One region of the Ruegeria sp. F12 genome, then DNA from elsewhere that is predicted to be linked to it. Evidence: riboswitches for the same ligand, from Rfam matches in the RefSeq annotation. Region 1 holds a riboswitch; the other holds the start of a gene.

Region 1 (7,916 bases):
TCGAAACTTCGATCTCAAATGCTCTGAGCAGCGCAAAGATCCCGGTTCGTTTTGCGGTGGATCTCGCTCAGATGCTGAGCGGCACAGTGGATTTTCGACGCGATCTGACCGGTGGCGAAACGCTTCGGCTTCTCTGGCGCGAAAAGAGCATCGATGGCGAGAGGGTGGGCCAGTCCGAGCTCATTTTTGCGGCGCTGGAAGTTGATGATCGGCTTTACGAAATAGCATGGCCAGACGACGACAACGGTCGCGCCACGATCTATGTTGATGGTGAACTTCTTCGCGTCTTTGCCCAACCCGTCGAAGGCGCGCGCCTGAGTTCAGTCTTTGGTCGGCGGAAACATCCGGTCTACGGCAATGTGCGGATGCACACCGGTGTCGATTTTGCTGCCGCACGTGGTACTCCGGTACATGCGACGGCCCCGGGTCGCGTGTCTTATGTAGGTTGGCGCGGGGGGTATGGGCGTGTGGTGGAAATCGCTCATGGATCGGACACGGTCACGCGATATACGCATCTTAGCGCAACCGCCGATGGTCTGGCCAAAGGTCAGCGCGTGGAGGCTGGCGAGATGGTTGGCCGTGTCGGGTCGAGCGGCACCGCGACCGGCCCCAATCTTCATTATGAAGTATTGGTTGACGGGCGCCCAACGGACCCGCTTTCTGACAACCGACTTGCTGCCGCTGCGAACAACGAGGTTGAAAGCGAAGCAGCGCGAAAACGCTTAAGAAATGCTCGAGCACAGCTTGAGAAACAGCTGGGCAATCCCGTCGCCAAAAAAAGCGAATCTAGTTCGTGAGAGTTTCCTAAACGGCTTCAAGTGCGCGGCTATCAGTTTGCGGGTATGCGCGCCTGAAGCGGACTGCACTGCAGAAGAACCAAATCAGAGGATGTAAGATGATTGCAATCGCGGGGGCCTTGGTTGGCGCGGTTTGGGGTGGGGTCCTGGCAAAGCGCCGGAATGGCAACAGCCTTGATATTCTTCAATACGCTACAGGATATGGCATCGCTTTTGGCCTGGTGGCGTTATTTCTTTCAATCGCAGTTGTGCGCCTGATGTAACGCGCCAGTAAGCAAGGCGAAAGCCGGACACCTGGAGTCCGGCTTTCGCTCTTATGTGGTCGCAGCGCCTATTCCCTGCGAGCCAAGGGTATTTGCCTTAGTCTGGGCGGTATGATCTTCCGGAGCTTTCAGAAGCCGTAAGGCATTGGCCACGACCAGCAAGGACACTCCGACATCAGCAGCGATTGCACCCCACATGGATGCCAAACCAAAACCCGTGAGAGTGACAAACAATGCTTTGGTCGCAAGTGAGAAGCCGATGTTCTGACGGATGATCGACATGGTTCGACGTGAATGGTCGATCAGCCAGGGTACTTTACCGATGTCGTCGGTCATCAGAGCAATGTCTGCGGTCTCAATCGCAGCATCGGACCCAACTGCACCCATCGCAACTGCATAATGTGCCCGAGCCATCGCAGGCGCGTCGTTGACGCCATCGCCGATCATCGCAACCATCTCGTGCTGTTCTGCCAGTTCCTCAATCGCAGCGACTTTGTCCTCCGGCAGAAGTTGGGCCCGGACTTCGTCGATACCGACTTCGGCTGCTACCGCTCTCGCGGTTTGTTCGTTGTCACCAGTCAGCATGATGATTGACTTCACGCCCTGCGCGTGAAGCCGGGCAACGATGCTTCGGGCTTCGGGGCGAATGCGGTCCCGCAGCTCAAGCAAACCGGTGACTCCGTTCTCATCCCCGACAACCACAAGTGTGCTTCCCGCGCTCTCGATTTGGTTGCGCAATTCGGCAGGGATGGACGCGCCAAAGCCTTTCTCTACAGCGAAGCGGTCAGAGCCAAGCCAGATATCTCCGCGCTCGGTGCGGCCTTCAAGACCCCGACCGGGAACGGTTCGGATGTCTTCAGCCGCAGATATCGAAATGTCGGTCTGTTCTGCCTTGGTCAAAATGGCGCGGGCCAGCGGGTGTGAAGACCGAACCTCGAGGCTGGCACCGCTCGCCAACAGCTCCTGCTCGGATGCGTCGCCCAGCGGATACACATTGGCAACTTCAGGCTCTCCCATGGTGATCGTGCCGGTCTTGTCCATGGCCAGTGCGGTGGTACGCCCGGGGGCCTCGATATATGCGCCGCCCTTAATCAGAACCCCAGCCCGGGCCGAAGCGGTCAAAGCCGCAACGATGGAAACCGGTGTGGAAATGACGAGCGCACAGGGGCAGGCGATAACCAGAAGAACAAGTGCATTGTAAAACCAGAAGCCCCACGATGCGCCAAATGCAAGCGGTGGGATCAGGGCGATGGCCACTGCAACGACCATAACGATGGGCGTATAGATCCGCGCAAATTTTGTAACCCACTGCTCAACCGGCGCACGGCGAGCATGAGCATCACCGACCATCCGGATGATCTTGGCAAGCACGGTATCGGACGCTGTTTTCGTCGCACGAATTTTGAGGGTGCCTTCACCATTGATTGTGCCGGCATAGACCTCATCACCCAGCTCTTTGGGAACCAGCGCGCTTTCACCTGTGATTGGAGCCTGGTCAACGGCACCGGCCCCTTCGATGACTTCGCCGTCAAGTGGAATGCGATCCCCACCCCGAACGATGAAGCTGTCACCGACAAAGACATCCGCCGCCGGGACCGTTGCCTCGGAACCGTCAGCACGAACCAGCCGAACCGTCGGGGGGGCCAGATCAAGCAGCGCGGATACTGCGTTGCGAGCCCGTCCGACACTCCAGCTTTCCAGATAAAGAGAAAGCGAAAAGAAAAATGCTACAGTTGCCGCTTCAAAAAACTCGCCCAGAGCGATGGCACCAGCGACGGCAACAACCATCAGAAGGTTCATATCCGGCGAAAGTCGACGCGCCGAATACCAGGCCTTAGGGGCCACCAGCCAGACGCCAAACAAGATCGCGACTGCGAACAAAGCTGCCTCGGCTAATGGCATCGGAACCTCACCATGTCCCGAGAACAGCCCAAGCGCACCGCCCATGCCGGTTTCGAAAATGTGCCAGCCAAAACCCGCTGCCCAAAACCCTCCGCTGAGCGCGGTGAACCGCCGCTGACGTGCAATATGCGCCGCCTGATCCTGCGCGGCATTTCCGTCATCCCAAGAATTGGCGGTCATACCGGTGCTGGCAACCAGCAGCATGACATCTTCGTCAGAAAGCTTGGCAGCACTTTCAAGAAGCGTCATTCGACCGTTGATGACATCAAAAGCGAGATGCTCTTCACCACCAACTTTCGGGCCGATAACCCGGTTCAGGATCGCAACCTCTTCGGCGCAATCGAGGCCAGAGACCTGAAAGCTTCTGCCACCTTCGGGAATCGGACCGGCGGGCGCGATGTCACCACACCCGCTACTGCCGCACGCGTTGTGACCTTGTCTATTTTCGTGGTCATGGTCGTGGTTGTGGGTATCGGATGACATAGTTAGACCTCAAGAATCTCTGCGGTCCTTTGCAAATAGTTCCTACAGCAACTAGAGCTTCAATACCTTTTTCAATTTTTTTCAATCCGGTTCGTTGCCCGCGATATTGATGCTTCATTCCTTCTTGCGGGCCGGTCGCGTGGATGCAATTTAGTCGCAGAAGACGTAATAAATTTTGGAACAAGTCAATGCAGAAACGGATCGCAATTACCATCACGTTAGTCTCGATTACTGCCGGTTGCTCAGCCCAGTTCACAGGGGGCAAAAGCAAAGCATTCGAACCAGGTAACCTGCCGGATTCAGTTGTTGCGCTGGCAGAACCGGGGCAAGATCTGGCCACAGCGCGCCTTATGCCAGAAGATAACTGCTTTTGGTATGAGCACAGCGGACCTGTCGAGACGACGCTGGTTCCACTGCGCGCAACGAATGGCGCCCCGATCTGCGCTGCGCGTGACGCCTGATAAAAAAGAGGGCAGCGACATCCACCTGCGCTGCCCAAAATTTATGAGCGGGCTGTGACGCTATCTTCGGCCGAGTATAAGTATGCGGTCGAGCCGATTTTTACATGTGGGTAGAGATCATTGATATGGGCCATGATCATTCTAACACATCCAGAACTTGCGCGACCACCGATGCTTCTGGGCTGAGGTGTACCGTGGATTCTGAGATAAGTATCTCGATCCCCAACGTATAGATAAAGGGCTCGAGAGCCGAGAGCATTACTTGGCCCGGGTTCCATGCCATCCCGGAATTCCGCGTATTCGGGGTTGAGCTCGATCATTGAAGCCGTTGGCGTCCAATGTGGCCATTCGACCTTGCGCCGGATAGCATAGGTACCGGGCTCGTAAAGGTTCCCACGCGCGATCGCTACGCCATAGCGCATTGCTGTGCCGCCTTCCTCGATATGGTAAAGATAGCGCGCGACGGCATCGACATGGATGTCACCGGGAACCAAACCATCATTTGCTACGACACGTCGTGGTAAAAAACGGTCATGAACGCCCCATGGATTTGAGGTCGCTGGATCGTAGTCAAATGGCGTGACCTGGCTGTCCCAATAGGTCTTTTGCGACGAGGTTGGCCATGTTTTGGCGATCAATGGACTGGCCGCAGACGCCGAGAATAGCGCTGTGGTTGATTGAATGAAATGGCGCCGTGTCAGCATAAGTCTCGTCCTGGTTCACAAGTGTAATGTGGTTGCATCGCATTTTTGCGATCAAATTCGAGTCTTAAAGCCTCTAGCAGCTAGAGCTTCAAGAGGTTTCAGGTAACGCTTGGTTTACCTAATGGACCATGTCGCCGGTTGCGTGAATCCTGCATCGGTCGAGTCTACTTCGGACTAGGTCGCAAAGACATTTGACAGAAACGAAGCCGCCATTGTAGCGGTGAATTGTTTTCGGTTCCTGATGGCGGAAGCCAAAAGGATTAAAAGGGAATACGGTTCGGTGTTTTCAATGGCGCCAATTCCGTAACTGCCCCCGCAACTGTGAGCGGAGAGCGATGCCAAGACACCACTGGTTCGTAATGGAACCGGGAAGGTTGGCGGAGCGAGCACCCGCGAGTCAGGAGACCTGCCGTAAAGCGCCGGGCTATGCCCAGACTGAACCTGTCGGCCTTACGGTCGATTCAACCTGACAAGCCGCCGGGTGAGGCGGTAGGGAGAAAGAACATGCATATCGAACCGGGCATCGTGAATGGTGCCAAAATCGCGCTTTCCTATGTTACCGCCGCAGGTGCGGCTACTTACGCAGCGAAAGAAACGTTTTCCACATTGCGTGCGAATGGACCTGCATCTTTTGCTATGCGCTCGGTGCTCGCCACCGTTGGGGTTTTCCTTTTCTTCGAAGTCCTGCCGCATTTCCCGGTTGGTGTCTCTGAAGTCCACTTCATCCTGGGGTCGACGCTGTTTCTGCTTCTCGGTGCTGCACCCGCGGCTTTTGGATTGGCAGCTGGTCTCCTGATTCAGGGTGTTTTTTTTGCCCCGTTCGATCTTCCGCAGTACTTCATCAACCTGACCACTCTGCTGGTGCCGCTATTTGCGCTACAAGCACTGGCCAGCCGCATCATCGCTCCCGGCACAGCATATGTTGACCTCAAATATGGCCAAGCTCTTGCGCTGAGTGCGACGTATCAGGGAGGAGTAGTCGCATGGGTTGGGTTCTGGGCCTTCTACGGCCAGGGTTTCGGCGCAGAAACCATGGCTTCGGTTCTATCCTTTGGCGGTGCTTATATGCTGGTAATCGTCATTGAGCCGATTGCTGATCTGGCAGTGCTTGCGGCAGCCAAGGCGATGCGCGGTTTGAACAGTACAGGTCTGGTGACTCCGCGTTTGTACAACGCTGCGAAAGCTTGACCAAAGTTTGAAGCGGTGTCCTAAAATTGGGTTGCCGCGAAAAAACCGGTAGTCGCAGCTCCAAAGATTATTGTGGCGCGTCTCGAGGGCGCGCCACATTGTTTTTAGCCACTAAAAACCTGTACCCAACGATCAGGGTGAATCGGGTCCTGTATTCGTAGGAAAAGATACCTCGTTTCCTTCCACGTTTTGATCCTGTTGGTAACATTGTCCAGAACCAAATCGCCTTCACTCGAGCGATAGACTAGAACAGCATGGCCATTGCGATTGGTGTCCAAGACAGTCGCAATTAGTAGCTTCGTAGGATCCAAACCATTCTGCACAAGTTCAAACTTCTTTTGCAAAGCGAAGTCTTCGCAATCTCCTGACCCTTGCGTCGGCAGTGTCCAGTATTCTTTTGTCCCATATTGGCTTTGATCCGAAACTGCTCGGATTCTCCGATTGACGCGCGTGTTGATCGTTTTAACGATCTGATTTTCTTTTGCCACGGACAGACCAGAGCTACGAGCGCTCGCGCACGCCCACGAGTAGTCTTTGCACAGTGATTTGGCACCGGATGGCGCTCCAATCTTTTTGTCAAGACCGATCGAGGGAAGCTCAGAGGCTTGCAATGTAGCGGCAGACACAAAAAAGCTGCATATAAAACAGACCATTGGGAGATAACCCAGCAGGTTTTTCGATAACACTCCCTGAACTAAAGTGGGATTTGTCATATCTGCCTTCTCCATGCTCGTTCCTCTAAAGTATCCAAACTTCCCCGGCCAATGTGTTTTATTCCAAGCCTTCATGTGCTTGGGGAATTGCAACAGCTTCTTAGCCTCTAGGGGTAAAGCGGCAAAAATTTGCAGATTCTTTGGTATTTCTTCCTTAGTTGACAGCATCAGAGCATCCACGCCATCACCAGCCCGGCATAGCTAACAGAGCGAATTAGAGGGTAAGCTGATCGCAATTCTCTCATTCAACAATAATACAACAGAGATCGGCCGTCATCGCTGAGGGTTACGGAATACCGGGACAATGAAGCCGCTCCTCCGCAAGCTGAGATAGCCAGTTTCGGTTTTCCAGGCGCTGCAATTAGTGGCCGCTAATGACATCTTTGACGAAAGGCTCGTTGAGCAACGCCGTTAGCAGGGGGCATGAGGCCGCACCCTCGGTGCAGGTCTGCACAAGTTCTGCCAGTGCTTGCTCCAACCGTTGGAGGGCGGCGATTTTTGACCTGACGTTGTCGAGATGTCTTGTTGCAACGTATTCGACGTCACGACAAGCTTGCTCGGGCGCTTTGGACAATTCGCGAAGTGCGCATGCATCCTGAATGGTAAAGCCAAGATCGCGGCAGCGTTTGATGAATCTGAGCTCGGAGATTTCCCGTTCCGTGTATGCGCGGCGTCCCGAGGCGGTTCGACCGGCTTTCTCGACTATGCCTTCCCGTTCGTAATAGCGGATCGTCTCGACCGACAGACCGATCAATCTCGCCGCTTCGCCAATCGCAATCATGTGATGACCTTTCCCTTGAACCTGTAGCTACTACAGGATGCATGTTGTCGGTCATGATGTCGAATTTCACAAACCGCGCGAAGCAAGAATCGAGGAAGTCGAACCGGCTTCCGTTCGAGTTCGTCAAAGCCGGAGAAAGCTGACCATGAGCAAGTTTGTTGGCGCGAGTTTTATTGGATCGTTTACCGCACTTGGCGTTGCGACCTGCTGCATCTTGCCGATGGCCTTGATTTTACTTGGCTTGGGAGGGAGCTGGCTGGCCGTATTCGGCAAGATCGCCGCCGCGAGTTATTACGTGCTCGGCGGTTCGACGGCCCTGCTGTTTCTCTCTGGCATCGTCGCGTATCGCCGTGGTTCGCTCGACCGCCTCAAATGGTGGCTGACAGGCAGTTTTGCGTTGACGGCCATCGCTTGGGTTATCGTGCTCAACGAAATCCGAATAAATGATTTCCTGATAACCTTGATGTGACGCCATGAGTGAAAAGCGCCCGAACCTTGTCAGCACGATCATCTGCCCGGAATGTGGACATTCAAGGCCTGAAACGATGCCAACAGACGCGTGCCAGTGGTTCTACGAATGCACATCTTGCGGAAAAGTCCTGAAGCCACTTCCCGGCGATTGCT
Region 2 (7,916 bases), on a different contig from region 1:
CATTGCCAAAACGCTCGGCCAGATCGCACAGACCCATGGCCTGCTCAGCTGTCAGACGGGCCAGCCTCGGCCGCACCCGCACCACCAGCCCGTCGCCCGACATCATCGGGCGGTGCGCACCGGGGCACCAGCCCTGAACGATGGGCGCACTCATCGCAGCCCCTCCAGATCGGCGCGAATCGAGTTGCGGCGCGTGTTCCACAACCCCGCCTCAAGCAAGGCGCGGAACCGGTCCTGCATGGCCTGATGCGCCTTGGGGTTGGCCTCGGCCAGAAAGGCGTCGACCTCGGCGTCGCCCAGCGTGGCATCGTGGTAGAGGTCGAACAGATGCGGTGCGACGGTGCCCGACAAATGCGCGAACGAGGCCATGTGATCCAGCGTTGCGGCGATCTCGGCCGCGCCCCGGAACCCGTGGCGTTGCATCCCGGCGATCCAGCCGGGGTTGGCAGCGCGGGCGTGGACCACGCGGCTGATTTCCTCGGGCAGGGTCCGCGCGCGCGGGGTGTCGGGGTTGGTGTTGTCCAGATGATACAGCTGCGCCGAGCCGCCTGTGATTTTTTTGGCGGCGGCAAATCCGGCTTCATGCGTGGCGTAATCATTGGCCAGTAGCAGGTCGGTCTCGGTCAAATCCTGCAGGTGGACGAAACTGTCGGCGTTGGCGACGCGCTGGGTGATGCCGTCCTTGTCCTGCGCGACATGCTCGCCTTCCAAGGCATAAGAGCTGGCGTCCAGCCATGCCGCACCCGCCTGCACGCGCGCCTCGTCGGTGTAAATTTCGGACAATTGTGTCATGTTCACGCCATAGCTGCCGGGGGCTGGGCCATAGACGCGGGCGGCGGGTTCCTGACCGGCATAGGGGTTCCAGTCGGCCGCCTCATCGCGCGCCGACAAGGCCCGGATCGCCTGACCGTATAGCGCCGATAGCGTCGGAAAAACGTCGCGGAACAGGCCCGAGACCCGCAGCGTCACATCCAGACGCGGGCGGCTGAGGTCGGTGATGGGCAGAACCTCGATGCCTGAGACCCGCTCTGACCCCTTGTCCCAGACGGGTTTGACGCCCAGCAGGTGCAGCGCCATGGCGAATTCCTCACCCGCCGTGCGCATAGTGGCCGAGCCCCAGAGGTCAACGATCAGCCCTTTGGGATAGTCGCCTTCCTCTTGCAGGTGACGCCGCACCAGTTCTTCGGCCAGTTTCACGCCTTGGCTATAGGCCGCGCGCGTGGGCACGGATCGCGGGTCGGTGGTATAAAGGTTCCGCCCGGTAGGCAGTACGTCCGAGCGGCCACGATAGGGCGAACCGGATGGCCCGGCCTCGATCCGCTTTCCGGCTAGTGCGTCGATTAGGGCGTTGCGTTCAGACTGGGCGGAAGGCGCGGGGTCGAAATTGCCGGTCACTTCTGGCACCCGGCCAAAGATGTGCAGCCCGTCGCCGAACTGGCTTTCCTTGATGTCACAGACAAAGCGGTCGATGCGGGTGATCGCCTCGGCGGTGCAGGTGGCCTGATCCAGACCCAGATCGCTTTCCAGCCCGATGGCCTGAGCCTCATTCCGGATATCCTCTTGCAAACGGTCGCGGCGCTTGGGGTCCAGACCATCGGCGTTCGAGAATTCGTCCAGCAGGGACTCCAGCCGTACCATCCGATCCGGTGTACCGCTTTCTCTCAAAGCGGGCGGGATGTGGCCCAGCGTGACGGCTCCGATCCGACGCTTGGCTTGCGCGGCCTCGCCGGGGTCATTGACGATGAAAGGGTAGATCACCGGCAGATCGCGGATAAGCGCTTCGGGCCAGCAATCGGCTGAGAGCGCGACGGATTTGCCGGGCAGCCATTCCAACGTGCCATGGGCACCGATATGGATCAGCGCGTCGGTGCGCAGGCTTTTGCGCAGCCACAGGTAGAAGGCGACATAGCTGTGGCGCGGGGTGCGCGACAGGTCGTGATAATCGTCATCGCGCAGCTCGGGCGTGCCGCGTTCAGGTTGCAGCGCGACCAGAGCTTTGCCCCGGCGCAGCGCGGTGAAGTGGAAGGCACCATCCGCGAAAGCGGGATCACTCTCGGGCGCACCCCAGATGGTTTGCAGGTCGGTGCGTAGCTGTTCGGGCAGGTCGGCCAGCGCGGCTTGGTAATCGGTAAGGGGCCATGCGATCCGCGCGTCCAACAGAGTTTCAGAAATCGGTTCGGCAGAGGCGGTGTCATAGTCCTCGGCCTGTAGGTCGGACAGCATTGCCTCGGCCGAGGCCAGCGCGTCGAGGCCCACCGCATGGGCCATCTGCCAGTCCTTGCCCGGATAAGTGGACAGCACCAGCGCGGGCACTTGATCGGCTTTGGGTTTGTCCTGAAGGTTCAGCCAGCCGGTGACACGGTCGAGGATGGCCTCGATCCGTTCCTCCTCGGCCCGGTGGGCAAAGCGGGAATATTCCAGATGCGGGTCGCGTTTGCCCGGCTCCTTGAACGAGGCGATGCCCGCTGAAATCCGCCCGTCCACCTCGGGCAGCACCACATGCATGGCGAGGTCGGCGGGGGAGAGGCCGCGTTCCGCCTCGGCCCACGCCTTGCGGCGCGAAGTGGCCAGTGCGACCTGGAAGACGGGCACATTTGCAGCGTCCAAAGGCGAGGTACCCGACGCGCTTTTGCCCGAGAAGGACGTGGCGTTGATGATCGCGGACGGGGCCAGCGATACGATGGTGTCGCGCAGCCAGTCGGCGGCGGATGGCACTTTCAGGGAAGGGGCGAACAGGCCCACGGCCTGAAAGCCGCGCGCGCGCAGGCTACGGATCAGGGCGGCCACGGGGGCTGTGTCGGCCGAGGTCAGGTAAGCGCGGTAGAAACTGACCACGACGCGTTTTGAGTCACCGGAAAACGCCTGTTCCGCCGGAATCACTCCGCGATCGGGGCACCATGCGCCGCAGTCGGGCAGGGATTTAGCCCCCATCACCGGACCCGCATAGAGCCCCGCTGCCAGTGCCATCTGTGCCAAAGCGGCTTGTGCTGCAACCACGCCGCCGGTGTCACACAGGTGCGCTAAGCGGCGCAGGGTGGAGACGGGCAGGGTGGAATACTCATCCAGTCGCGTATCCTCGCGCCCGTCGGCGGGCAGCACGGCCACAGCAATCCCTTTGGTCTGCGCAAGCGATAGAACCTGCTGCAGTCCGTAGGACCAATAGGGCACTCCGCCGATCAGACGGATCAGGATGCCTTTAGCGCCCTCCAACGTCTGTTCCACATAGGTGTCAACGGACAGAGGGTGTTTCAGCGCCGTCAGATTGGCCAGTCGCAGGGTCGGCATCCGACCGTCAGGCCCGCCACCGCGGTGCCAGCCTGCCGCGAAAGCACCAAGGTCGCTGTCCGAGAACGACAGTACCACCAAATCCGCCGGGCTCTGGCCCAGATCGGTTGGGGTTTCGGATTCCTCTAACCCGTGGCTTTCGCGGAAGACGACGTGCATGGTTTACTCGGCAGCCTCGGTGACGCCCGCGAGGATGTCGCGGATTTCAGCCTCTTTGATATCGTCATGCTCGGCGATCACCACCAGACGCGAGCGGCGCTCTTCGCCGGGCTCCCACGGACGGTCATACTGGTGACGCACACGCGCGCCGACGGCTTGAACCAGCAGGCGCATTGGCTTGCCCTGAACAGCGGCATAGCCTTTGACGCGCAGGATGTTCAGCTCGGTCGCCAGGCGTTCGATCTTTGCAACCAGATCCAGCGGGTCGGTTTGATCCGGCAATTCGACGATGATGCTTTCGAAATCATCATGCTCGTGATCGTGATGACCGTCATGATGCGAAGGCCGCGCATCCATGTCATCCTCGGCGGCGGCCTCAAGACCCAACACGACGCGCACGTCCACCACACCTTCGGCCACTTCGACCACGGGCAGAGGACGCGGGGCCTCGGCGGCGATGATCTCTTTGGCTTTGACGACACCTTCGGGGCCGGCCAGATCAGGCTTGGTCAGCAGGATGATATCGGCGCAGGAGATCTGATCCTCGAACACCTCGGACAGAGGCGTTTCGTGGTCGATGGAGTCGTCGGCCAGACGCTGGGCATCCACCGCCGCGACATTCGGGGCAAAGCGACCGGCGGCAACGGCCTCGGCGTCGGCCAGCGCGATCACGCCGTCAACGGTGATCTTGGATCGGATATCGGGCCAGTCGAACGCTTTCAGAAGCGGTTTCGGCAGCGCAAGGCCCGAGGTTTCGATCAGGATATGCTCGGGGCGCGGCTCCAGCGCCATCAGCGCCTCGATCGTGGGGATGAAATCATCGGCCACGGTGCAGCAAATGCAGCCATTGGCCAGTTCCATGATGTTTTCCGCCGGGCAATCGGGAATGGCGCAGGACTTCAGGATATCGCCATCCACGCCGACATCGCCGAATTCATTAACCACAACGGCCAGACGCTTGCCCTGCGGGTTCTGCATCAGGTGCCGCACCAGCGTGGTTTTACCCGAGCCCAGAAAGCCGGTGATCACAGTAACGGGGAGTTTTTCGAGGGTGGACATGTCAGGCTCCAATCGGGGGAATGCGCGAGGCGCAGTTTTTGCGGAAATGTTCGGGGCGCTCGCGCCATTTGACCAAGCCGTCTTCGGTGGCCAGATACTTGGTCGCGCCGTCGACGATCACGTCGACATGATCGACCTCGTTCAGGTTCTCATAAACAAAGGTCCAGCGCTCGGGTCCGCCGCGCAGAACGATGGAACAGCCCTGATCGCAATTCGACAGGCACTCGACGGCTCTCAGCGTTACGCCTTCGGGCAGATCGGCCTGTTCCAGCGCCTTGTGCAACAACGTGCCGGGGCGGTCTGCGTCATCTTCAACAGGTAGGCCGCGGCGGCAGGTGGTGCAAACCAGCAGCTCGACCGGAGCGGTCTCGGTCATGTCTCTCATCCCCCCAAATCCTCATCGTGGGGGACGGGGTTTCAAGCGGGTCGCATTTGACCCGACACCGGAACACCCCGTCCGGTTTCAATCGCGGGTGCTGGCAGGTCTCCCGGCTTGCGGATGTCAGGGCAATTGCCCTGTCGGATGTCCCGCCTTCCCGGCCTGTTTGGCCAGTGGCTTGGGCACCCTCTCCGGTCACGGTCGCGGGGGCGGCTGCGTTTGGCGGATGATCCGTTGACGCATTCCCTTTTCATCCTCGTGCAGAGGACACCAACGGATCGGACATGCGGCACCGGGCAGGGGCTTGTCAAGCGAGTCGCAAGCATCTGTGAAGCAACGGTGGAAAAGCGACCTGTAAGCGTCGCTGGGCGGCATGACGAAGCCCGCAACCCCGTGCTGCCATGACCGAAACGGCGCAAACAGGGAGACGTGTCGCATGAGAGTGGGCTTTATCGGACTGGGCAATGTGGGCGGCAAACTGTCCGGGTCTTTGCTGCGCAACGGGATCGACCTGACGGTGCACGATCTGAACCCTGATCTGGTCGCGGGCTTCGTGGCGCAGGGGGCCAAGGCCGCCAAAAGCCCGGCCCAGCTGATGCGCGATTGCGACGCGGTGATCACCTGTCTGCCATCGCCTGCTGCCTCGGACGCCGTGATGCAGGAGATGCTGCCCGAGGTCGGCCCCGGCAAGATCTGGATGGAGATGTCCACCACCGACGAGGCCGAGGTCAAGCGGCTGGGTGCGCAGGTCATCGAACGCGGAGGGGCGGCAGTCGACTGCCCCGTCTCGGGCGGGTGCCATAGGGCGGCGACGGGCAATATCTCGATCTTCGCGGGCTGCGACCGCGCGACGTTCGAACGTATCCTACCCTTTCTGACCACGATGGGCCGCCGCGTGCTGCACACGGGCGAGTTGGGCTCGGCCTCGGTGCTTAAGGTGCTGACCAACTACCTGGCGACGGCAAACCTGATTACCTGCGCCGAAGCGCTCGTGACCGCCAAGGCCGCCGGGATGGACTTGAACACGACTTATGAGGCGATCAAGATTTCATCAGGTACTTCCTTTGTGCATGAGACCGAAAGCCAGGTGATCCTGAACGGATCACGCGACATTTCCTTTACGATGGACCTTGTGAAAAAGGATATCGGGCTGTTTCAGGACGTCGCTGACCGCGCCGGTGTACCGCTGGAGATCAACCCGGTCATGATCCAGATTTTCGAGGACGGAATTGCCCGCTATGGTGAACGTGAAATGTCTCCCAACATCATCCGACGTCTGGAGGACGCAACCGGTCTAGATATCACAGCCTCCGGTTTTCCGCCCGAGATGGAGGACGACGAACCGGAAGAGCCCGGATACGAGGTCATCCCTCAGGGGCGTGGGGCCGAATGACGCAAGCCGCGCGTCAGTGGAATAGTCTGTTTTGTAGAGAGAGTGGAGGCGAGTACCGGAATCGAACCGGTGTACACGGATTTGCAAGAGATATGCACAGTAAAAAACCATTATAATTAAGCTTGTTAAGCCACAGAAATCTTTGTTGTGTATGGAGATGTGTACAATATTCATTATTGGCGCGTATTTTGCGTCCTCAGCTTATTCAGATCGCCTATCTAGCAAATCAATCAAAGCTGCAGCAATCGTTTCATCAGATTTCGTCTCACATTCCCATACGACGATTGGAGCCCATCCAAGTTCTCTAATTTCTTGTAGGTTCTTAGTGTCTCTAGCGAGGTTGCGTTCAAACTTTTCTTGCCAGAAGTCCGCTCTTGTCTTGGGAGTGCTAGCTTTGCGGCAGCCAGAGTGTCTGTGCCAGAAGCAACCATGCACAAACACAACTGACTTGTATTTTGGTAGGACTATATCAGGCTTTCCTGGCAATGATTTGACATGGATACGGAATCTAAATCCATGGCGGTGCAGCCATTTTCTAACCCGAATCTCAGGACCAGTGTTCACACTACCCACGCTGCGCATTATTTTTCGTCTGATTGGGTCTGTCGCCATGAAGGTGGTCGCAGTGTTCAATGAACTCAAAGGGTTGTGAGGAGGGCAATAGGTTTTAGCATTTCCGACGCAACATATCGGTTGCTCCTTTGTTCGAATACCATATGATGGCAAGACGAGCAGGAGTGGTAGTTTATGAAGCCATCGTCAATAGATTTGTTTGCTGGTGTAGGGGGCCTGACGTTGGGCTTCAGAGCGGCTGGTATCCATACTAGTCATGCGGTCGACATTGAGGCAAGTTGTGCAGAAGTATTTCCGCGCAATTTTCCAGAAGTTGAGTTTATTGAAAGAAGCGTTGCAGAGTTTACAGATCTCGAAATTGAGGCACTGGCCCCAAATGGAATTGATGTGGTTGCTGGCGGCCCTCCGTGCCAAGGATTCAGTTTGATAGGCCTACGTGATCCTGACGATGAACGCAGCAAGCTCGTTTTCGAATTTCGGAGATTTGTTAATATTTTAAGGCCCAAATACTTCGTGATGGAAAATGTTCCTGGCATGCTTTCTGCAGAAGGTGGACGTTGGGTAGAGGAACTAATCAAGCAGCTTGGTGGTGACGGGTATACCGTCTCTGACCCTACAATCCTCAATGCTAGTGAGTTTGGTGTTCCACAAGAGCGGAAGAGAGTATTCTTGCTTGGAACTCGAAAAGATATTAGCGCGCATTTGGAAGCGCCTGTTCCAACGCACTGGTCGCCAAGGACCAAAAACAGCGGAAAAAATGGAATAAATGGCCGTGTTCCTTTTGTAACTGTGCGGGATGCAATTGGAGACTTGCCAGATATTGAAAAACACAATCATCTGATTGAAGAACATACAGTCGCTTATGATAAGGATCCGCATTCAGAATACGCAAGAATGATGCGAGGGGTGGGTAACTTTAAAAACTTTTTTGGAGTTCCACCTTCAGATTGGGATTCGTCAGTGTGTTCGAACTGTAAGAGGATTGTGCACGGAGAAGTTCTTCGTAGTAGGTTTATGGAAACGCCACAGGGTGTAACCGTTCCAGTTAGCCGCTTGTTCAAGCTGAAG

The links. Region 1 has a riboswitch for cobalamin ahead of ACR0CA_RS17335 (energy-coupling factor ABC transporter permease). Riboswitches for the same ligand answer to the same signal wherever they lie in the genome.
Region 2: linked by a shared signal. The riboswitch ahead of ACR0CA_RS02850 (DUF1636 family protein) and the one ahead of ACR0CA_RS17335 (energy-coupling factor ABC transporter permease) in region 1 are both predicted to bind cobalamin.

Annotation. Positions count from the first base shown of each region.
Region 1 covers NZ_JBQFOV010000014.1:112,489-120,404, forward strand. Annotated here, with positions in the region: gene ACR0CA_RS17305 (M23 family metallopeptidase) at 1-797, shown strand, start outside; gene ACR0CA_RS17310 (hypothetical protein) at 896-1,060, shown strand; gene ACR0CA_RS17315 (heavy metal translocating P-type ATPase) at 1,112-3,211, opposite strand; gene ACR0CA_RS17320 (hypothetical protein) at 3,239-3,442, shown strand; gene ACR0CA_RS17325 (hypothetical protein) at 3,634-3,906, shown strand; gene ACR0CA_RS17330 (L,D-transpeptidase) at 3,948-4,610, opposite strand; cobalamin riboswitch at 4,826-5,038, shown strand; gene ACR0CA_RS17335 (energy-coupling factor ABC transporter permease) at 5,115-5,798, shown strand; gene ACR0CA_RS17340 (transglutaminase-like cysteine peptidase) at 5,903-6,691, opposite strand; gene ACR0CA_RS17345 (MerR family transcriptional regulator) at 6,873-7,292, opposite strand; gene ACR0CA_RS17350 (hypothetical protein) at 7,438-7,761, shown strand; gene ACR0CA_RS17355 (GDCCVxC domain-containing (seleno)protein) at 7,766-7,916, shown strand, end outside.
Region 2 covers NZ_JBQFOV010000002.1:26,946-34,861, reverse strand. Annotated here, with positions in the region: gene ACR0CA_RS02865 (cobalamin biosynthesis protein CobG) at 1-154, opposite strand, end outside; gene cobN (cobaltochelatase subunit CobN) at 151-3,444, opposite strand; gene cobW (cobalamin biosynthesis protein CobW) at 3,448-4,503, opposite strand; gene ACR0CA_RS02850 (DUF1636 family protein) at 4,505-4,879, opposite strand; cobalamin riboswitch at 4,965-5,172, opposite strand; gene ACR0CA_RS02845 (NAD(P)-dependent oxidoreductase) at 5,319-6,275, shown strand; gene ACR0CA_RS02840 (very short patch repair endonuclease) at 6,477-6,887, opposite strand; gene ACR0CA_RS02835 (DNA cytosine methyltransferase) at 7,023-7,916, shown strand, end outside.